One region of the Actinomyces sp. 432 genome, then DNA from elsewhere that is predicted to be linked to it. Evidence: riboswitches for the same ligand, from Rfam matches in the RefSeq annotation. Region 1 holds a riboswitch; the other holds the start of a gene.
The links. A riboswitch is a leader RNA that binds a small molecule or an ion and turns the genes downstream of it on or off. The one in region 1 is predicted to bind S-adenosylmethionine.
Positions count from the first base shown of each region.

Region 2: linked by a shared signal. The riboswitch ahead of CWT12_RS07660 (cobalamin-independent methionine synthase II family protein) and the one ahead of CWT12_RS14475 (ATP-binding cassette domain-containing protein) in region 1 are both predicted to bind S-adenosylmethionine.

Region 1 is NZ_CP025249.1:145,694-156,417, reverse strand. Features, by position in the region: tRNA gene CWT12_RS00660 (tRNA-Ser) at 116-204, opposite strand; gene CWT12_RS00655 (nucleoside deaminase) at 308-745, opposite strand; gene betT (choline BCCT transporter BetT) at 1,127-3,256, shown strand; gene upp (uracil phosphoribosyltransferase) at 3,340-3,978, shown strand; gene CWT12_RS00640 (hypothetical protein) at 4,079-5,446, shown strand; gene CWT12_RS00635 (MetQ/NlpA family ABC transporter substrate-binding protein) at 5,912-6,763, opposite strand; gene CWT12_RS00630 (methionine ABC transporter permease) at 6,904-7,626, opposite strand; gene CWT12_RS14480 (hypothetical protein) at 7,629-8,165, opposite strand; partial or broken gene CWT12_RS14475 (ATP-binding cassette domain-containing protein) at 8,169-8,617, opposite strand; SAM riboswitch class I at 8,698-8,788, opposite strand; partial or broken gene CWT12_RS13305 (alpha/beta hydrolase) at 8,968-10,173, shown strand; gene CWT12_RS00610 (low molecular weight protein-tyrosine-phosphatase) at 10,293-10,724, opposite strand, start outside.
Region 2 is NZ_CP025249.1:1,824,400-1,835,123, reverse strand. Features, by position in the region: partial or broken gene CWT12_RS07675 (RecQ family ATP-dependent DNA helicase) at 1-1,180, opposite strand, end outside; gene CWT12_RS07670 (hypothetical protein) at 1,389-2,045, shown strand; gene CWT12_RS07665 (OmpA family protein) at 2,042-2,692, shown strand; SAM riboswitch class I at 2,796-2,898, shown strand; gene CWT12_RS07660 (cobalamin-independent methionine synthase II family protein) at 2,907-4,103, shown strand; partial or broken gene CWT12_RS07655 (cation:proton antiporter) at 4,138-5,803, shown strand; gene CWT12_RS07650 (histidinol-phosphate transaminase) at 5,849-7,066, shown strand; gene hisB (imidazoleglycerol-phosphate dehydratase HisB) at 7,063-7,662, shown strand; gene CWT12_RS07640 (hypothetical protein) at 7,662-8,447, shown strand; gene hisH (imidazole glycerol phosphate synthase subunit HisH) at 8,490-9,155, shown strand; gene priA (bifunctional 1-(5-phosphoribosyl)-5-((5-phosphoribosylamino)methylideneamino)imidazole-4-carboxamide isomerase/phosphoribosylanthranilate isomerase PriA) at 9,213-9,953, shown strand; gene CWT12_RS07625 (SseB family protein) at 10,034-10,724, shown strand, end outside.

The DNA.
Region 1 (10,724 bases):
GATGCTTGTTCCGCTGTACCCGTTCCGCTGTACCCACTGGGTCCCCACGGCGGGGAAGCGCTACATGAAAAGATCCCCGGACTCCGACTTTTCGCCTGGATTCCGGGGATCGGTTTGGCGGTAGCGCTGGGATTCGAACCCAGGGTGGCTATGAACCACACAGACTTTCGAGATCTGCACCTTCGGCCGCTCGGACACGCTACCTTCGAAAGAGAGCCTACATGCCCGCACGCCCCAAGCGCACCCACGCGGCCTGCGAAGTCGCTCACGGCACCCCGGCCGACCAGTACCGGAACCGTCCGCTGCACTACCCGGGGCGCCGTGAGGCAAAGAACTCCTGCAGCAACGTCTCGGACTCCTGCGCGCACAGCCCGGCCACCACCTCCACCTGGTGATTGGCACGCGAATCACGCAGCACATCCCGCATGCTGCCGCATGCACCAGTCTTCGGCTCCCACGCGCCGAACACCACCCGCTCCAAGCGGGCCAACTGAGCAGCACCTGCACACATGGTGCACGGCTCCAGCGTGACCACCAGGGTGCAGCCATCCAGGTGAGAACTGCCCAGCACCGCCCCCGCCGCCCGCAGGGCAAGGATCTCGGCATGCGCCGTCGGGTCGTTCTGCGCCTCACGAGCATTGGCCGCCCCGGCGAGCACTGCGCCACCGGGTGCCAGCACCACCGCACCCACGGGCACCTCCCCGGACTCGCCCGCCGCGCGCGCCAGCGCCAGCGCCCGACGCATGGCGCCGTGGTAGCGCCGCTGGGTGATACCTGGAAGAGTCACGCCCCCACCCTGCCACAGTCCACTTCCGCCCCACGATCGGGTCAGAGCCCAATCCGGCGCCTCAACGGGGCCGCATCATCGGGCAGTTTGCGAGGCGCGGAAGGGAAATGTGGGAAGAATCTCGCCGACGCCCATTTATCGCTGACCTCATGCGGCTGTCAAGTCCACCCAACGCAGCCGCCCCAGGGCCCTCACTTGCGGACGCGCACAAACCCTGAAAGATTCACAATCTTGTAAACGTCCTCATGGTCACGCGTTGAAGGCCATGTGCACGCCGATCACACCAGCAGTGCATCAACAGCACAATGGTGACGCATACCCTGCATCAAGGAGTGCCACGTGTCTGATTCCCCTAGCACGACTAGCAATCAGCCAACACCACTAGCATCCGCAGCCCCTGAGCAGCGCAGACTCAACACGGTGGTCTTCGCCGTCTCAGCAGCCATCATCGCCACCATCGCCGGCGCCGCGATCATCGCCCCGGAGACGGTCTCAGCTGCCTTCAATGCTGCCGTTTCCTGGGCCGGACGCTGGTTCGGCTCCTTCTACATCCTGCTGGTGACGGCAGCGCTGTTGTTCGTGATCGTCCTGGCGCTGTCGAAGTTCGGGAAGATCCGCCTGGGCCCGGACAACTCCACCCCGGACTTCTCCACCTTCTCCTGGGCCGCCATGCTCTTCGCCGCGGGCGTGGGTACGGGAATCATGTTCTATGCGGTCGCCGAGCCGGTGGCCCAGTACATGAGCCCGCCGACCGGTGACGCCCAGACCGTGGAGGCGGCGCGCAACGGCATCGTGTTGACCCTGCTCCACTACGGCATCAGCGGCTGGGGCCTGTACTCGATCCTCGGCATGGCACTTGGCTACTTCGCCTACCGCCGCCACCAGCCGCTGGCGGTTCGCTCCACCCTGCGCCCGCTGCTCGGCGAACGCGTGGACGGTCGGCTCGGCGACGTCGTCGACGCCGCCGCCCTGGTAGGCGGGGCCGTTGGCATCTCCGCCTCGCTCGGTGTGGGCGTCGTCCAGTTGAATGTCGCCCTCACCATCCTGTTCGGCCTGCCGCAGGGGACCGCCACCCAGATCGGCCTGATCGCCCTGAGCGTCCTCATGGCCACCGTTTCCGCCGTTTCCGGCGTCGACCGGGGCGTACGCGTGCTATCCAACATCAACGTGCTGCTCGCCGTCGGGCTGGCCCTATGGGTGCTGCTGACCGGGAACACCTCCTTCCTGATTGATGCCCTGGTGGGCAATATCGGCGACTTCGTCACCCAGTTCCCAGGCCTGACCCTGGAGACCTACGCCTATGACCGTCCCACCGAGTGGCTCAACAGCTGGACACTGTTCTTCTGGGCCTGGTGGATCACCTGGGCCGCCTTCGTCGGCATGTTCCTGGCGCGCATCTCGCGCGGCCGTACCGTGCGCGAGTTCGTGGTCGGCTCCCTGGTGCTGCCCTTCTCCTACGTCACCATGTGGGTGTCGATCTTCGGCAACAGCGCCCTGGACCTGATCCGCTCGGGCAACCTCGAGTTCGCCGAGCTGACGGTGGAGCAGCCGGAGCAGGGGCTGTACACGCTGCTCGGCTACCTGCCCGGAGGGAAGTTCCTGATCGCCCTGGCCCTGTTCATCGGCATCCTGTTCTACGTCACCAGCGCCGACTCCGGAGCCCTGGTCATGGCCAACCTGTCCAGCCGCGCGCTGCCGACCTACCACGGTGACCCGCAGGACGCACCCGCCTGGCTGCGCATCTTCTGGGCGGCCCTGACCGGCGTGCTCACGATCGCCATGCTCGTGGCCGGAGGCATCCCCATCCTCCAGCAGGCAACGATCGTGATGGCCCTGCCGTTCTCCTTCGTGATCATCGCCGTCATGGCGGGGCTATGGCGGGCAATGCGCACCGAGGCCACCCGCGAGCAGGCCCGCGGCATCGCCAACCGCAACCGCCTGCTGGGGGCCACGGGCACCGCCGCCGGCATGAACCGGATCCCCTGGCGCGACCGGCTGTCGCACACCTTCGACATTGTTTCCCCCGCCCGCGCCCAGCGCGCCATGTCCAACCGCGTAGTCCCAGCCCTGGAGGCGGTCGCCGACGAGTTGCGCAAGGAGGACTTGGTGGCCGAGGTCGTCGTCGCAGGCCCCGAGGCGCAGGACCCCGACGACGTACGCAACTTCCTCGGTTCGGCCACCCTCGTGGTCACGCCCCCGCCCACGCTGGTGCAGGCGACCGAGACGCAGGGCGAGCGCCTCACCGGCTCCCACTTCCGTTACGCCGTGCGCATGGTGCAGGCGCCGGTGCCGGCCTTCGGCGTGGTAGTCCACGAGGCCGACGACCTCACCGTCCGCCTGGAGGTGCGCCCCCGCGGCGGCGGTCAGGGCTACGACGTGATGGACTGGTCGCGCGAGCAGGTCGCCCACGACGTCCTGGACCACTACGAGCGCTGGCTGGAGTACCTGGGCGCCGCCGAGACCGTCTGAGCCGACTCACCTCCAGGAGGCGCCGTCGCGCCGACCCGGCCGACCGCCCCTCCCCCGGGGGACGATTCATCTAGGCTTGACCCATGCGCCTGCACGTTGCCGATCACCCGCTCATTGACCACAAGCTCTCTGTCCTGCGCGATGAGAAGACCCCCTCGGCCGTCTTCCGCCAACTCGTTGACGAGCTGGTCACTCTCCTCGCCTACGAGGCCACCCGCGACGTGCGCACGGAGGAGATCCGCATCAAGACGCCCGTGGCGGAAACGACCGGTCGGCACCTGGCCGAGCCGCGACCAATCGTCGTGCCGATCCTGCGCGCCGGGCTGGGCATGCTCGAGGGCATGACCCGGCTGCTGCCCACCGCCGAGGTCGGCTTCCTGGGTATGAAGCGCAATGAGGACACCCTGGAGGTGGAGACCTACGCCAACCGCCTGCCGGACGACCTGTCCGGGCGGCAGTGCTTCGTCGTCGACCCCATGCTCGCCACCGGCCACACCCTCGTGGCCGCCATCAACTACCTGCTGGAGCGCGGCGCCCGTAATGTCACCGCCATCTGCCTGATCGCCGCGCCGGAGGGCATCGCCACCCTGGAGGCGGCCATCGGCGACCGGGCCGATGTAACCGTGGTCACCGCTGCCCGTGACGACCGCCTCAACGAGCACGCCTACATCGTGCCCGGCCTGGGCGACGCCGGCGACCGCCTGTACGGCATCGTGGACTGAAGGCGGCACCCTTAAAGGCACGGCACCGTCGGGCCGGTGGGCACCTCTACCCGTGCCCGCCCGCTTCTGTGCGGCAACCGAAGCATTTAGCATCGAGACCATGACTTCCCCGACGCCGTTCCCCGGGCAGTCTGGCCCTGCGCCCGCCGACCAGGACCGGCTCAGCCCGCGAGCTATCGGCACCGCTATTCTGGCGGGGCTGCTGGTCTTCGGCGTCGTGCTCGGGGGCGGCCTGGCGCTGGGGCGTGGAAAGGACTACGCCACACCGGCCGCCACCGACCTGGTCACCTACATCTCACCGTCCCCGGAGTGGACTGCCGGGGCTGAGCAGACCTGGACCACCACCGTGGCCGCCAACGCCCAGGTCATAACTGTCCCGGGTCATCTACTCACCCTTGAGACCGGGGACAATCCCGCGGATGCGACGCTCACGGCGTACGCGCTGTCCGACTCGGGCGCAGCCAAGTCCTGGTCGGCTCAGGTCGATGCCTCCACGGATGCGGGGGACACGGGCGACGACTTCGACATCCCCATGAAGCCCGCCTACCTCATGTGGGGGAAGAACACTCTCATCCATGACACCACCTTGTATGACCTGGACACCGGCGAGACCCGAGAGGCTCCCTGGTCCTCCAGCGACGGCGTGATGATCGCCGAGGACGTTGCCATGGCCTGCGCCTCCGGCGGCAAATGCACCGCGTATCGCGAGGACCAGCCGGATACACCGCAGTGGACCGCAACTATGGAGTACCCCGAGCGCTACTTCCAGTACGTGTCGAACTTCTACCAAACGGTATTTGTACGTGATGGGCAACGGTACTGCATTCTCGGGAACCGCACCATACATAACATCGACACCGGTGAGCGGGTTCCCCTCACCATCCCGCTCCCGGAGGAGAACATCGCCGGGTATGGCACTTATGCGACAACCGATGGCTGGATGATTTATCTGACCGACTTCAGCAACCGGAACACTGTCTACGCATTTCCCCCTGAAGGCGGCGAGCCAATCGACTCCTATGCGGACAGCGAGGCTCTGGCCAATAACCAGTCGGCTATCAACACCTACAGGGCACGTTCGCAGGCTGAGCTTAAGGACCGATTCGCCGACGGCTCAACCGAGACCTTGCTCGGCATAGTGAACCGCGATGACAACAACTGCGCCCAGTCGGTTGAGGTCATTGACAAACGAACGATTGAGGTTACGCAGTTCACCGACGACCTCTCCTGCCTGTCAGCAATCCATATCTCTGAGGACCGCACCGTAATGACGGCCGGCCTCGGGGCCGCCGACGCCCAGGATGTTCTGACCTTCCGCCTGATGTACAACGCCGACACCGGAGAGGAGATCACCTTCCCCGGGATGGACACGAGCTCGGGCGCCCTCTTCGACCTCGTAGCCGAGGACTACGCCATCGGCTACGACCCGGCCACCGGCACGCTGATCGGCTACCGCCCCGCCTCCTGATCAAGCTCACCCGTCTGCCACCGCGCGAATCGCTACCTGCCACCCGAGTCCTCCAGTCTTCCGGGTGAGCCGCGGTAAGGGCGACGCCCCGGGCAGCACCCCGTCAGACACTGGATCGGGCAGGGGCACGGCCAACCTCGTGGCCATGCGGTTAAGGTACGCGGCCTACTCGGAGCCAACGCATGTAGGCACCATGTCAACGGTATCGTCCCCGCCCAGGCCCAAGTCCAAGCACGAGGCCGGGAGTCGGCCGAGCCCACACCCGCAACCCGACGGACAAGCCCGAATACGTCCTGTGCTCGGCAAGCCGCCCTCACCGATACCCTCCACGTTCGGGATGCTCGGAGATGACAAGGTCGTGCCCGGCAGGCCGACGCCTACCGAACACGACCTTGTCAGCCTGAGCGCCACCACCCGCACAGCAGCCGCAGTCAGCCCACCGCGCCCGCGGGTAGCGGATGCGCCTCAGAAGGCGGGGACCACGGACTCGTCGGTCCAGGTCTCCTCGATGTAGGTGCGCAGCTCCTCGGTGTTCAGCAGTCCGGCGAGCTTGAGCAGGTACTCGTTGTCCTTGTCGGCCCTGCGCACCACGAGCTGGTTGGCGTAGGGGGACTCCCCACTGGGCTCTAGGACGAGAGCGTCCTCGCTGGGGTTCAGGCCTGCGCCGAGCGCGTAGTTGCCGTTGATCACGGCCAATTCTGAATCAGCCATCGAGAGGGGCGTCTGGGCGCCGTCGACCGGGATCAGGTCGAACTTCTTCGGGTTCTCGGTGACGTCAAGGGTGGTGTGGAGCTCGACGTCGGGGTCGAGCGTGATCAGGCCAGCGGACTCCAGCAGCTTCAGGCCGCGGGCGGTGTTGGCGGGGTCGTTGTTGAGCACGATCGTGCCGCCCTCGGCGGCCTCGTCGACGGAGCTGTAGCCCTTGTCGGTGTAGATACCCATCGGCTCGATGTGCACGTCAGCGATGGCCACCAGGTCGTAGCCCTTCTCCTCGTTCTGCTGCTCCAGGAAGTTGGGGGTCTGGAAGAAGTTCGCCGCCAGAGAGCCGTCGCTGAGCGAGGCATTGGGGATGTTGTAGTCCTCGATCTCTACGATGTCGAGGCTGATCCCGGCGTCGGCGGCAAGGTTGTCCTGCACCCACTGGAGGATCTGAGCGTGGGGCTGGGAGGACGCGCCGATTTTTATGGTGGCCGTGTCGCCGTCGACGCTGATGCCGTCAACGCCGCTGGAGTTGCCGGAGCAGGCGGCCAGGGTCAGGGCAATAGCGGACGCGACGCCGCCCACGAGGGCGCTGCGGCGGGAGATAGTGAGTCCCATGACTTTGGTTCCTTGTCTTGAAGTCGTGAAGGCTGCGCGTATTTCCATGACTGGCGCGAACGTGCGCAGCGAGGCGTCGGCACCATGGTTTACGAGCCGAGCCGTCGGGGCATCGCCCCGGGACTCCGGCTGGTCGAGGCTCAGCGGTGGTCGACCAGCCGGCTGAGCATGTCGCCACACACCTGGATGACAGCAACCACGAACACGATCAGGACGACGACGATCACCATGACGTCGGAGGCGTTCTGCCGGTAGCCGTACTGGATGGCCAGGTCGCCCAGGCCGCCGCCGCCCACGGTCCCCGCCATGGCGGTGTAGCTGAGCAGTGTGATCAGGGTGACCGTCGCGGACTGGATGAGGGTGGGCAGGGCCTCACGGACCAGCACGCCCCAAGTGATCTGGCGGTCGGACGCACCCATCATCAGGGCCGCCTCAACCTTGCCGTGGTCGACGTCGTTGATCGCGGTCTCCACCAGGCGGGCGTAGAAGGGGATCGCGCCGATAGTCAGCGGCACACATGCCGCACCCCAGCCCAGTGAGGTGCCCACGAGCGCGCGCGTGAAGGGAATGAGCGCCACCATCAGGATGATGAAGGGCATGGAGCGCCCAATGTTGACGATCTGGGACAGCACCTCGTACACGGCCCGGTTGGCGTGCTGCCCCCGCTTGCCGGTGGTGACCAGCGCCAGGCCCAGCAGCATGCCGAGCACAATCGTCAGGACCCCGGACACGCCGAGCATCTGGAAGGTCTCCAGGGTGGCCGGGGCGAGCTTGCGCTGAATCGCCGGGTTGTTGAACCAGGTGTCATCGCCGCTGGCAGCCAGGGCGAGGATTCCAGCAGGATTAACGGAATTGACCAGCATGTTCATGCGCGCACCTCCGCGGTGACGCCCGCTTGGCGCAGGGCGGTGAGCGTGCCCGCCGCCTGTTCGGCGCGGGCGGTGAGGGCCAGGCGCCCGACCTGCGCGGACCCGAGGGTCTCGAACAGGCCGCCGGCGACGTCGGCGCCCCGCTCGGCGGCGAGTGCTAGCACCTGCGCGGCAGCCGGCTGGCCGGGGCGGGCGGTGAGCGCGACGTCGATGACGACGTCGCCGTCGGGCAGGCTCCCCTCGGGGATCTCGGGGGTGGGGACCAGCTCGTGGGACAGGCGGGAATCGACGTCGGAGACGACCGCCTCAATCGGGCCGGACTCGACCACGCGGCCCGCCTCAAGCAGGCTCACGGAGTCGCAGATCTGACGCACCACGCTCATCTCGTGGGTGATGATGACGACCGTGACGCCCAGGCGGTCGCGCACGTCCCGGATGAGTCCGAGGATCTGGCGGGTAGTTTCCGGGTCCAGGGCGCTGGTGGGTTCGTCGCACAACAGGACGGGGGGCTGGTCCGCGAGCGCCCGGGCAATGCCGACGCGCTGCTTCTGGCCGCCGGAGAGCTGGGAGGGGTAGGAGGAGCCGCGGTCTGCCAGGCCCACCAGGTCGAGCATCCGGACGACCGTGTCATGGCGCTGCCCCTTGGGTACGCCTGCCAGGGCGAGCGGGTAGGCGACGTTCTGGGCGGTGGTGCGCGAGTCCAGGAGGTTGGCGTGCTGGAAGACCATGCCGATGGCGCGGCGGGCCTCGCGCAGGTCGCGGGCGGAAAGGTCGGTCATGTTCTTCCCCGCGACGCGAACCTCCCGAAGGTGGGGCGCTCAAGGCTGGTCAGGCAGCGCACCAGGGTTGACTTACCGGCGCCGGAGGTGCCGACGATGCCGTGAATGGAGCCGGCCTGCACGTCCAGGGTGACACCGTCCAGGGCGCGTACAGTCTTCCCGCCCGGGAGCTTGTACACCTTGTGGACGTCACGCAGGGAGATCATGGGCTCAGCTACTGCGGCGCCGTCCCGGTCCAGCACCCGCGTGCCGGGTGTATCGGATGCAGGTGGTTGCGTCACGTAGTCCTCCATCGGTCCTGGCGGTAGCACCCTCACCGTGAACGGGGGTTGCTGCAACGTCGATGAGCCAGGTCTCTCGGTTGCTCTGGATGGTCTGCGCCAACGTTAGGCGGCGGGTGGCACCCGAGGCAAGCGGGGCGCGCAAAACGATGCACGCATCACTTCGCCGAGATCGGTAGATATAACCGCCGAGGTCGGTAGAAGTTGCGCATCGGCCGGCACTAGCCACCGGTAGCGACCGACCGCTATGAGGCCGTCCGTGACAGGATGCAGCCATGGCACCCACGAACGCGACGACCCCTGCCCCGCGGCCGGAGCCGACCGGCCGCGCCTCCTCCCCCAGCGCTGCGCCGGCCGGGCCTGCGCCGAAGCTGTCAACCGACATCCTGGGGAGCCCTGGGTTGCCCGCACCATTCCGGTGGCTGAGTCCCCGGCCGCTCCGGGTGCGGACCACGCCGTGCTCGTGCACCAACGGGGCGCGGCGCCCGCTCCGGGATCGGCGGGGCAGCCAGGCACCCCCGCCACGAGCGGGCCGTGCTGTACCTGCACGGACGCAACGACTACTTCTTCCAGACCTGGCTGGCCGACGCCTTCCTGGCCGCCGGCTATGAGTTCTATGCGCTGGAGCTGCGCGCCTGTGGTCGGGCCGGAGTGGGTTACTGGTCCCCGCACGACGTGCGCGACCTGCGGGTGCATGACGAGGAGATCGCTGAGGCGCTGCGCATTATCCGCAGCGAGCACGGGCACTCCACGGTGGTGCTCAACGGCCATTCCACCGGCGGGCTGCAGGCAGCCATCTGGGCCGGGACCATCCTGGCTCGGTCGAGGCGGTCACGCTGAACTCCCCCTGGTTGCAGCTGAACTCCTCCGGCCTGGTGCGATCCTATGGCTCTGCCTTTATTGACCTGCTCTCCCGGCGCGATCCGGACCGGATCATCGACAACCCCAGTGAGAACACGAAGCTTGAGCAGGCTGCCGCGGCTCCCGCCGCCACACCCGGCCAGGACCCCGCCACGGGTGCGCAGGAGGATGCCGACGCCGCCGCCTCGATCCCCGCGAATACCGATCCCGGCCCGATTGAGGTGGACATTTACGCCCGGACCCTGCACCGCCGCTGGGGCGGTGAGTGGGATTGGGACCTGACGTTGAAGCCCTCGCCGTCGTTCCCCGTGCGGGCCGGCTTCCTGGCGGGCATTCGCCGACTGCAGCGGGAGGTACACCACGGGCTCGGCATCGGCGTGCCCGTGCTGGTGTGCTGCTCGACGGCGTCGGGCGGGCCGGGAATTTCGCGACAGGAGGCGCTTCGCTGCGACACGGTGCTGTCGGTGGAGCAGATCGTGGAGCGCTCCCGTTTCCTGGGCGAGGACGTCACCGTGGTGCAGATCCCCGGCGGCGTGCACGACCTGGTGCTGTCGCCCTCGCCGGTACGTGAGGAGTACCTGGGCACGCTCACCGGTTGGCTGACCGAGCGGCTGGGTTGAAGACTGGGATGCCGACTGGGCGTCCGGACCGGACTTAGCGGCGCCGCTCACCGTGTGCCGGAGGCTCCCACCGGTTCCGCGAGCGCGGGGGCGCGCCGCGCCCACGGCGGCAACGACCGTCAGCCGGCCACCAGCTCCGTGAGCGCGGGGGCGAGGGCGTCGCTGACGCGTTCTACGACGTCGAGGGTGTCGATGAAGTCTGCCATGGTGCCGTACCAGGGGTCGGGCACATCCAGGTTCGCCGCGCGTCCGGGTGCGCCAAGCGCGCCGGCCGCCGTCGGGTCGTACTCGCGGAACATGCGGATGCGTGCGGGGTCGACGCCGAGCCGCTCGCCCCGACGCATCAGGGCACGGTGGTGCGCGGCGGTCATGGCGAGTACCAGGTCGGCGCGGCGTAGTTCGACGTCGCTGATGCGGTGGGCGGCGTGGTCGGCGATTGCCGCGGCGGTAGCCCGCGCAGTCGGGTCGGCACCGACGCCGTAGCCGCCCTCGGCCAGGACTTGCCGGGCGCGGGGGTCCATGGGGTTGCCGGACTCCTCGTCGGATACGCC
Region 2 (10,724 bases), 1.5 Mb from region 1:
CCTCGGCCCCCGGCAGGAGGATCACCTCCGCGCGCTCGACCCCGCGCCCCGCCCGGCCCACTTGCTGGTAGTAGGCCACTGGCGAGCTCGGTGCCCCAGGTGCACGACGAATGCCAAGTCCGGCTTGTCGAAGCCCATGCCGAGTGCGCTGGTGGCCACCAGCGCCTTTACCCGGTTGTCCCTGAGCTCCTCCTCCAGGCGCTCCCGCTCCGCGGAATCCGTGCGCCCCGTGTAGGCGGAGACCGCCATGCCTGCGTCACGTAATCGCTCGGCTACCTCTTCGGCCGCTGCGACCGTCAGGCAGTACACGATCCCGGATCCAGGCGTGCCCTGTAGGTAGCTGACCAGCCACGCCAGGCGGGAAGCGGCATCGGGTAGCTGCTGCACCCCCAGGTGCAGGGAATCGCGTGCAAGCGTGCCGCGCAGTACCAGCACGTCGCGGCCTGGCGCTGACGCTGCAGTGCCGTCCGCGGCAGTGTCCGCAGGGGACGCGGTGCTCAGCTGCTCGGCGATATCGGCGGTGACCCGGGCGTTGGCCGTCGCCGTGGTGGCCAGTACCGGCGTCCTGTGCGGCAGCTGCGACAGCAGGGTGCGGATGCGCCGGTAGTCGGGGCGGAAGTCGTGCCCCCAGTCGGAGATGCAGTGGGCCTCGTCAATCACCACCAGGGCGGCGTCTGCAGCCAGCCGGGGCAGGACCTCTTCCCGGAAGACGGGGTGGTTGAGCCGCTCGGGGGACACTAGCAGCAAGTCGACCTCGCCGCGTTGCACCTGCGCCTCGATCTCGGGCCACTGCGGGGCGTTGACCGAGTTCATGGTCAGGGCGTTGATACCGGCGCGCTGCGCGGCTGCAACTTGATCACGCATGAGTGCTAGTAGCGGGGAGACGATCACTGTTGCTCCGGCAGCCTCCCGCGCCGGCCACGGGGAGCGGAGTACCCGGCCGCCAGTCGGCCCAACCCTCGCGTAGTAACACGGTTGCTATAAAGTAGACAGCAGACTTGCCCCAGCCGGTGCGTTGCACTACTAGCGCGCGCCGGCGCTGCACCACCAGCGCCTCGACGGCGCGCAACTGGTCCGTACGCAACTGCGCGTCCGCCCGGCCGACCAGGTCCCGCAGCACCGCCTCGGCGCGCTCGCGGATCGGGCTGGCGGGAGCGGCGTTTGTGGCGGGCTGGTTCATGGCCGCAACGCTAGCCCGGCGCACCGACGCGAACCCGCTCTGCGCGATTGGTTCCGCCGATGCGTATCCACTCGGGTTGACTCCGCTGCTCCGGTAAGATAACGTTCCGGCATACTAAGTTTGGTGCCGCGTCGTTCGCCCAGGCGTCGGGCCTCCGCCCGCCAGTCACATACGGTGCTTGCCACTTTCCTTCCCGAGGAGTTGCCGCATGTCCACGTCTTCATCACAGTTTAGGCCGACCCCGGAGTCCCTGTCGGCCGCAGGCGTCAGTCGGCGTCGACTTCTGGCGTGGGGCGGCTCCGCAGTGCTGGCCGGCGTGCTGGCGGCCTGCAGCCTGACCGGGCGTGACGACGGCGAGGACGCCGACGCCGCAGGCGCAGACGTCGTCGGCGCGGCCGCACAGGCTTCGGCGGCCGGAACGGCCCTGCCCTTTACCGGCGAGCTGCCCGTACTCGGTTCCCAGGAGGTGGAGCTGAGCAACGGGTATGCAGCCGAGGAGCCGGCGCGCGTGGACCTCAATGCCGTCACAGTTACCGGGGGCTTCACGGTTGTCACCTTCTCGGTAACCTGCCTCTCGCCGGATGATGAAGACCACGAAGGCCTTTACATGAGCTCTGAATTCAGTAGCCCCGGTGGGGCCGGAACCACCTCGGGAGTGATGCTCATCGACTCCCTGAACCAGAAGACTTACGAGACGGCCCGCAACACCGACGGCGAGCGATTGTGCTCCCAGCCCGGCAGGATCCGCCCGGGTGATACTGCGATCTACTACAACATGTACGCGCCCCTGCCTGAGAATGTGAAGACTGTCACGGTGTCAATTCCCGGCCTGCAGCTGTTCACGGACGTGGCGGTGACGCGATGAACCGCCGTGCCCTGTATGCCGCCCGGCTCGCGGGCGCGGCGGGGACCGTGATGCTGGTGGGAGCAGCGGTGGTCGCGACCAACTCCCAGCCCACGGCGCTGGCCGCCTCTGCGACGCCGAGCGCGACGGAGCCCGCGACGGCAACCCGGTACGTCGACCCCGGGGTCTTGCCGGGCGCCGGGGAGAACATCGACGCTCCTGCATACTCCATCGAGTTGCGGAGCTTCGACATTGAGGCCCCGATCGGGGCCCTGGACGGTGCGGCCTCGGTGGTGGAGCGGGGGGACCGGACCACCACGACGTTGTCTAGCGACATCAACTTCGAGACGGACTCCGCGGACCTTACCGACCGCGCCCACGAGGTACTCGACGAGCTCATCGAGGACTGGGAGGATGATCCGCCCGCCACGGTGACGATTGTCGGGCACACCGACTCGGTGGACGAGGACGCCTATAACCAGGACTTGTCTGAGCGCCGAGCCCAGGCGGTCAAGACGTATATCAGCGCCCGGCTGCCCGAACTTGAGATCACCGCGGAGGGCAAGGGGGAGTCCGAGCCAATTGCTGCGGAGACCAACGAGGACGGCACCGTGTCGGAGGAGGGCCGGGCGGCCAACCGCCGCGTGGAGATCGTCGCCGAGCGCTAGGACCCGGACGCCCTCCCGGCAGGCCGACTGGCCAGTGCGGCGCAAGCGGCGCTGACACGCCGAGAGTGCGGGGACGGCGCGGGGAACTTGGTAGGGTGTTGCCGCACCATCCAGAGCGGCTGAGAGACCTGGCTCGTTGACGCCGCAGCAACCACGCCGTCGGCATGCGTCCGGCGGTGCGGTGCTCCCGCCAGGACCGATGGAAGGACCTGAAATGGCCAAGCAAATCCGCACCACCCATGTTGGCTCCCTGCCCCGCACCGAGGCACTGCTGGAGGCGAATGCAGCACACGCGGCCGGCACGCTCGACGACGCCGGACTCGCGGCGGTCGTCGCCGAGCAGACCGACGCTGTCGTCGCCCGTCAGGCCGAGATCGGCCTGACGATCGTCAACGACGGCGAATACGGTCACGCCATGACCGAGAAGGTCGACTACGGGGCCTGGTGGTCATATTCCTTCAGCCGCTTCAGCGGCCTGGAGCTGCTCGACCAGCTGCCCGAGCGCAAGCCCACCCCGGCCGGCAAGCTCGAGCTGGATGCCATGACCGACCGCCGCGACTGGGTCGCCTACGCCGACGCCTACTCCGACCCCACCTCCGGCATCCACCTGGCCACTCGGCGCCCCTGGGTGTTCCCGGTGGTGACCGGCGAGATCCGCTACACCGGTCAGGACGTCGTCGCCCGCGACATTGCCGCACTCACCCGCGCGCTCGAGGGGGCCGGCAAGCCGCTGAGCGAAGGCTTCGTGGCCTCCGTCTCCCCGGCCTCGGCGGCACGCGTCGGCAACTACTACTACGAGGACGACGAGGCGGCCGTATGGGCCTGGGCCGAGGCCCTGCGCGAGGAGTACCGGGCGATCACCGATGCCGGGCTCACGGTCCAGATCGACGCCCCTGACCTGGCCGAGTCCTGGGACCAGTTCGTCACCGAGCCGTCCCTGGAGGACTACCGCCGCTTCTCCGCCGTGCGCATCGAGGCTCTCAACCACGCCCTGGAGGGCATTGACCCCGCCCAGGTCCGCTACCACGTGTGCTGGGGCTCCTGGCACGGGCCGCACTCCACCGACCTCGGCTTCGACAAGATCGTCGACCTGGCCCTGTCGGTGAACGCCAACGGGCTGAGCTTCGAGGCCGCTAACGTACGCCACGAGCACGAGTGGAAGATCTGGCAGGACACCGCGCTTCCCGACGGCAAGTACCTGATCCCGGGCGTCGTCTCCCACGCCACCAACGTGCTGGAGCACCCCGAGCTCGTTGCCGACCGCATCGAGCGCTTTGCCCGGCTGGTCGGCCCCGAGCGCGTGGTCGCCTCCACCGACTGCGGCCTGGGCGGACGCGTGCACGCCCACATCGCCTGGTCCAAGCTCGCCTCCCTGACCGAGGGCGCCCGGCTGGCGTCCGCGCGTTTCTGAGGCTGCTTCCACGGCCGCACCTTAAGGTGCGGCCGTGGAAATACTTATCATCGCGGTGGCGGGCCTGCTCGTCATTGCCGCCGGCAACCAACTCGCCCCCAGGGTCGGCGTAGCCTCACCGCTACTGCTGCTGGCCCTGGGGGCGGGCATCGGCTTCCTGCCGTTCGTCTCGGCGATCGAGCTGGACCCCGACATCGTCCTCGAGGCGGTACTGCCCCCACTGCTGTTCTCCACTGCGGTATCCATGCCCGTGATGGACTTCCGACGCGAGCTACGCGCCGTCGCCGCGCTCGCCGTCGGGCTGGTTGCCGCCAGCGCCGGCATCATCGGCCTGGTGGTGCATGCCGTAGTGCCCGCCATCGCTCTGCCCTGGGCCATCGCACTCGGGCTGTGCTGAGCCCCACCGACGCCGTCGCCATCACCATTGCCCGCGGCTCGGGCGTCTCCCAGCGGATTATCACCATCTTGGAGGGGAGGGACTGTTCAATGACGCCACCGCCCTGATCCTGCTGTCCTCCGCCACGGCCGCGGGCATCGCGCACAGCGCCGACGCCCTGCAGCCCGCAGCGCTCGTCTCCGGCTTCCTCACCTCGCTGGCCCTGGCCCTGGCCATCGGCTGGGTGGTGGGGGAGGGCAGCATCCGGGTCCGCTCCCGCATCACCAACCCGACGGCGGACACGGTCGTGTCCTTTACCATCCCCTTCCTGGCCTCCCTGCCCACCGACTACTTGGGCGGCTCCGGGCTGGTCGCCGCCGTCGTCGCCGGCCTGGTCATCTCCTACCGCAGGCCCCGACTGCTGCCGCCCGCCCACAGGCTGACCGCCCAGCAGAACTGGCGCACCATTGAGCTGATTCTGGAAGGCGGCATCTTCCTGGTTATGGGGCTGCAGGCCTACGGGATCGTCCAGGACGTGATCGACGACGGTTTCGGCCTGCGCAACGCCGTGCTCCTGGCCGCCGGAGCCGGGGCCCTGGCGGTCCTGGTGCGGGTGGCCTTCGTAGTACCGCTGCTGCTCTGGCTGCGCCACGTGCGCCGCCGCCACCGCCGTCACTTGGAGGAGGAGCGCCAGCGCCTGGAACACTTCGAGGCCCGCCTGGAGCGCGCACGTGACATCGACGAAGAGCTGCTAGCCCAACACGGCCTGTCCCCGCAGCAGTGGCACCAGGCCCTCACCGGTTGGCGCGAGCGCCTGGAGCGCGGTCAGCGGCGCCAGCGACGCCGGGGGGCAGACCTGGACTACTTCACCGCCGATCCCCTCGGGCCGCGCGAGGGGGCGGTGATCGTGTGGGCGGGCATGCGCGGCGCGGTCACCCTGGCCGCCGCCCAGACCCTGCCCCTGGCCACGCCCGCCCGGCCGTTCCTGCTGCTGGTGGCGCTGCTGGTCGCCGGTGGCTCACTGGTCATTCAGGGGCTCACGCTGAGCGGTGTCATCCGCCTGGTCCGCCCGCGCATGGCCTCCAGCACCGCCGATGGCGCCGAGCGCGAGCGGTTGCTCCGGCTCCTGGGCGACGCCGCCGCTCGCCGGCACACCGACACGCTCACCCCCACCGAGGCGCGCGAACTCGCCGTCGAGACCATCCGAGTGCAGCGCCACGCCCTGCTCGACGCCCGTGACGCGGGCCTGTTCTCCTCCTCCAGCCTGGAGTACGCGCTCGAACGGCTGGACGCCGAGGAGATCCTGCTGACGACCGCAGGCTAGGACGCGTGCCGGGGCAAGGCCGCAGTACGCGTAGACTCCGGCAGCGTGACAGTGCTCCCGCTGCGACCCGATCTGCAGGGCTGCGAACCCTACGGCGCTCCTGAACTTGACGTGCCGGTGCGCCTGAACGTCAATGAGAACCCCTATCCGCCCAGCCCTGCCGTGGTTGCGGACATCGCTGCGGCTGCGGGGCGGGCCGCGAGCGGGCTGAACCGCTACCCGGACCGCGACTTCCCCGGCCTGCGTGCCGCCCTGGCCGACTACCTCGCCGCCGAGTCCGGTGTCAGCCTGGGCGGGGAGCAGGTCTGGGCGGCCAACGGCTCCAACGAGGTCATGGCGCATGTGCTGCAGGCCTTCGGCGGCCCCGGGCGCACCTGCCTGTCCTTCACACCCACCTATTCCATGTACCCCGAGTACGCTCGCGACACCTTCACGCGCTACGTCACCGGGCCCAGGCGCGAGGACTTCACCGTCGACGTCGGCGCAGTTGCCGCGGCCATCGCGCGCGAGCGCCCAGCGGTGCTCATCCTCGCCAGCCCCAACAACCCCACCGGTACGGCCCTGCCGCTTAACGACGTCGTTGCCGTCCTCGAAGCGGCCCGCGGACACGGCCCTGCCGACACGGCGACGAGCGGCGACAGTGCTGACAGTGCTGACACCGCTACGGACTGTGTGGTGGTGATTGACGAGGCCTATGCGGAATTCCGCCGTCCCGGTGTGCCCAGTGCGCTGGAGCTGCTGGAGCGAACCGACGCCGACGGCACCCCCCGTTACCCGCACTTGGCCGTCACCCGCACCATGAGCAAGGCCTTCGGCATGGCCGGGCTGCGGCTGGGGTACCTGGCCGCCTCCGCCGAGCTGGTGGACATGCTGCGCATAGTCCGCCTGCCCTACCACCTGTCCGCCATCTCCCAGGCGGCCGCGCTGGCCGCACTGGATCACCGGCAGGAGCTGATGAGCCAGGTCGCCTCCCTGCGTGACGAGCGCGACGCCCTGGTGGAGTGGCTGCGCGCGCATGGCTGGAACGCCCACGACTCCGACGCCAACTTCGTCCTGTTCGGTCCCTTCGCCGATCGGGAGGCGGTGTGGCGGGGCCTGCTGGAGCGCGGCGTGCTGATTCGCGTCGTCGGCCCGGAGGGGTACCTGCGGGCCTGCGTCGGCACGCCGCAGGAGATGGAGCGCTTCCGCACCGCCCTGCTCGCCGTCACCGGGAATACGACCGGGCAAGCCACAACTCTGGTCAACGAGGAGAAGAACGCATGAACCGCACCGCTCACATTGAACGCGCCACCAGTGAGTCCTCCGTGGTGGTTGAGCTGAACCTGGACGGCACCGGACGCACCGACATCTCCACCACGGTGCCCTTCTACGACCACATGCTCACCGCCCTGGGAAAGCACTCGCTGATCGACCTGACCGTGCGCGCCAGCGGCGACACCGACATCGACGTCCACCACACCGTGGAGGACACCGCCATCTGCATCGGGGAGGCACTGAAGACCGCCCTGGGGGACAAGCGCGGCATCCGCCGCTTCGGTGACGCGCTCGTCCCCCTGGACGAGGCCCTGGCACAGGCCGTCGTCGACATCTCCGGCCGTCCCTACCTGGTGCACGACGGCGAGTCCGATGCCTTCGTGCACCACCTCATCGGCGGGCATTTCACTGGCTCCATGGTCCGCCACTGCCTGGAGGCGATTGCCTACCACGCCGGCATCTGCCTGCACGTGCGCGTGATCTCCGGGCGCGATCCCCACCACATCGCCGAGGCCGAGTTCAAGGCCCTGGCCCGCGCACTGCGGACCGCCGTCGAGCCCGACCCCCGCGTTGACGGCATCCCCTCGACCAAAGGCGCACTGTGATGCATGACGACCACACAACCGGCCCGGTCGGCCGCCCCGATGACGAGCCGGACATCGACGCCGAGTTCGCCGCCATGATGGAGGGCCTGGACCTGTCCGCCGACCCTACCGAGTCGCACTCCGAGGACTCCGCGCCGCCAGAGGCCACCGGCCCCGTCTCCGCTGACGATGTGCCCCACAATGTCTACGGTGTGCCCGGCGGCGCAGGCTCCGGCGACGCAGGCGGCGCAAAAGCGATCAAGATCGCTATCGTGCTGACCCCGCTGGCCAGCGCCGAAGCACTGGCCGCCCTGTGCGCCGCCAGCGGCCTGGACTGCACGGTGGTGCCCTCCCGCTCCGGGGCCATCGCGGTCAAGGAGTTCGTCTCCGCGCACGCAGAGTGGGACATCGCCGAGCTTCTGGGCGGCACGGAAACCGAGCCTGCTGAGGCGGCCGAGCTGGCCGCCGCCCTGTCCCGCCTCAGCCGCCCCGGGGTAGTGCTGATAACCGCCGACCTGGCGACTGACGTGGGCATCGAGACCGGATTGTCCGGCACTATCACCGCCCGTCGCTACCAGGGCGGGCAGGCTGGGGAGGAGGTCAGTCCCGGTGTGCTGCTACCCGACCTGGATGAGGACATCGAGGACATCCTGCTGGGGGCCACCCGGGTGCAGGACATCGCGGGTGCAATCAGGACCGACGAGGTCAAGCCCGGCCGCATGATGCGTTGGCTGGGCCGCGGCATGCGCCGACGTGACCGGGGAGACGGGGATGGCGGTCGTGGTGACGATCCGAGTGAGGGCTGACGTGGGCGCCGTAGCTCCGGCGGGGATGGGTAGGCTGGCTCCGTGAGGCAACCACACGTCGTCGTCCTGTCCTACGGAAGCGGAAACGTGCGCTCGGCGGTGCGCGCTCTGGAGCGCGTCGGCGCGGAAGCCGAATTGACCGCGGACCCCGACTCGGTGCTGAACGCAGACGGGCTGGTGGTACCCGGTGTCGGGGCCTTCGCCGCCGTCATGGAGCAGCTGCGTGCCGTGGACGCTCCCAGGCTGATTGACCGGCGGCTGGCCGGAGGCAGGCCGGTGCTCGGTATCTGCGTGGGCATGCAGGTGATGTTCACCGCCTCCACCGAGCACACTGAGCAAACCAGTGCCGAACCGGTGCCAGGCCTGGACCAGTGGCCCGGCACCGTCTCCCGTCTTGAGGCGGATGTGGTGCCCCACATGGGGTGGAGCCGGGTGCGCCCGCCCGCCGACACAGTGCTGTTCGAAGGCCTGTACGACTCCTCCGGCTCGGAGCGCTTCTACTTCGTGCACTCCTATGCCGCCAAGACCGACCCGGCTGCCCTGCTGGGTGCGGGCAGCACGCGCCTGCCCCGCACCACCTGGGCCACCCACGGGGAGGACTTCGTTGCTGCCGTTGAGAACGGGGCGCTCAGCGCCACCCAGTTCCACCCCGAGAAATCCGGGGACGCCGGCGCGCAGCTGCTGCGCAACTGGCTAACTACTCTCTGACTCGCACAAGACCGCCGCTTGCTCCAAAGCATCCTCCAAAGCATCAAGGAGACGCCCATGCTCACCCTTTTCCCGGCCGTTGATGTCGCCTATGGCAAGGCCGTGCGCCTGCTGCGCGGTGAGGCCGGCAGCGAAACGGATTACGGCAGCCCAATCGACGCGGCACGCGACTGGGTGGAGGCCGGCGCGCAGTGGATCCACCTGGTGGACCTGGATGCTGCCTTCGGACGCGGCACCAACGCGCCCCTGCTCGCCCGTATCGTCGGCGAGGTGGACGTCAAGGTCGAGCTCTCCGGCGGCATCCGCGACGACGCCTCCCTGCACCGGGCGCTGGCCGCCGGAGCCGCCCGCGTCAACCTCGGCACTGCCGCCCTGGAGGACCCCGACTGGACCGAGCGGGTCATCGCCGAGCACGGAGACAAGATCGCCGTTGGCCTGGACGTGCGCGGCACCACCCTGGCAGCCCGCGGGTGGACCAGGGAGGGCGGGGACCTGTGGGAGACCCTGGAGCGTCTGAACGCCGCCGGCTGCGCCCGCTACGTAGTCACCGACGTCACCAAGGACGGCACTCTGATGGGCCCGAATATCAAGCTGCTGCGCGAGGTCTGCGAGCACACCGACGCTCCGGTTGTGGCATCCGGCGGCATTGCCCACCTGGACGACCTGCGTGCCCTTGCCCGCCTGGAGCGCTACGGGCTGGAGGGGGCGATCGTCGGCAAGGCTCTGTATAACGGCAACTTCACGCTTCAGGAGGCACTTGCCGCGTGCCGCGGTGCGGACTCCGTGCAGGGGGCGTGACAAGCATGGTCACAATCCCGGATACCACCGGTGAGCCCGCGGCGGGGGACGGTGCAGGCGGCCCGGGCCTGCCCGCCGACATGCAGTTGGAGGCCGCCCTGGCCGCCCGCAGCCGGCTGGCTCAGTTGCTAGCCGTGCCCACTCCCTTCTCCGCCGACGACGGCACCCCCGACCCCGCCGTGACCGCGGCCCTCGAGGCTCAGGGACTGGCCCGCCACGAGTATCTCGACCGCTTGCTGGCCGCGCTGGCGGCCAGTCGGCTGATCGTGCCCGTCGCGGCACACGCCGTGCACGCCCCCGGCGGCCCCACGCCACTGAGGCTGGGGGAGGCGTCTGCTGCCGTCGGCGCACACGAGCCGCATACCGCCGACGCCGCGCAGGACGCCGCGGACCTGGCCGTCCGGCTCGACGACGGCCACCTGGCCCTGCCGGTTTTCACCTCGGCGGCCGCCGTGGCGGCCTGGCGTGAAGATGTGCGTCCCGTGCCCGTGACCCCCCGCCGCGCCGCGGAGGTCGCCTGCCTGCAAACCGATCAGCTGTGGGTACTCGACCCGGGCACGCGCGGTTTGCGCCTGCCGCGTCCTGCGGTGGTGGCCCTGGCTGGGGGAGAGGACTGGATCCCCTCCTGGCGCAACGAGCCGGTGCAGGCGGAGGTGGCCGCTCAGTTGGGCGCCATCGACGGGGTGACCGGGGTTGCCTTCGCCCCCGGCGAGGACGCCGAGCTGCGGGTGTTCATCCGCGTAGACGCATCCGCCGGCACGCCCGCCGTGG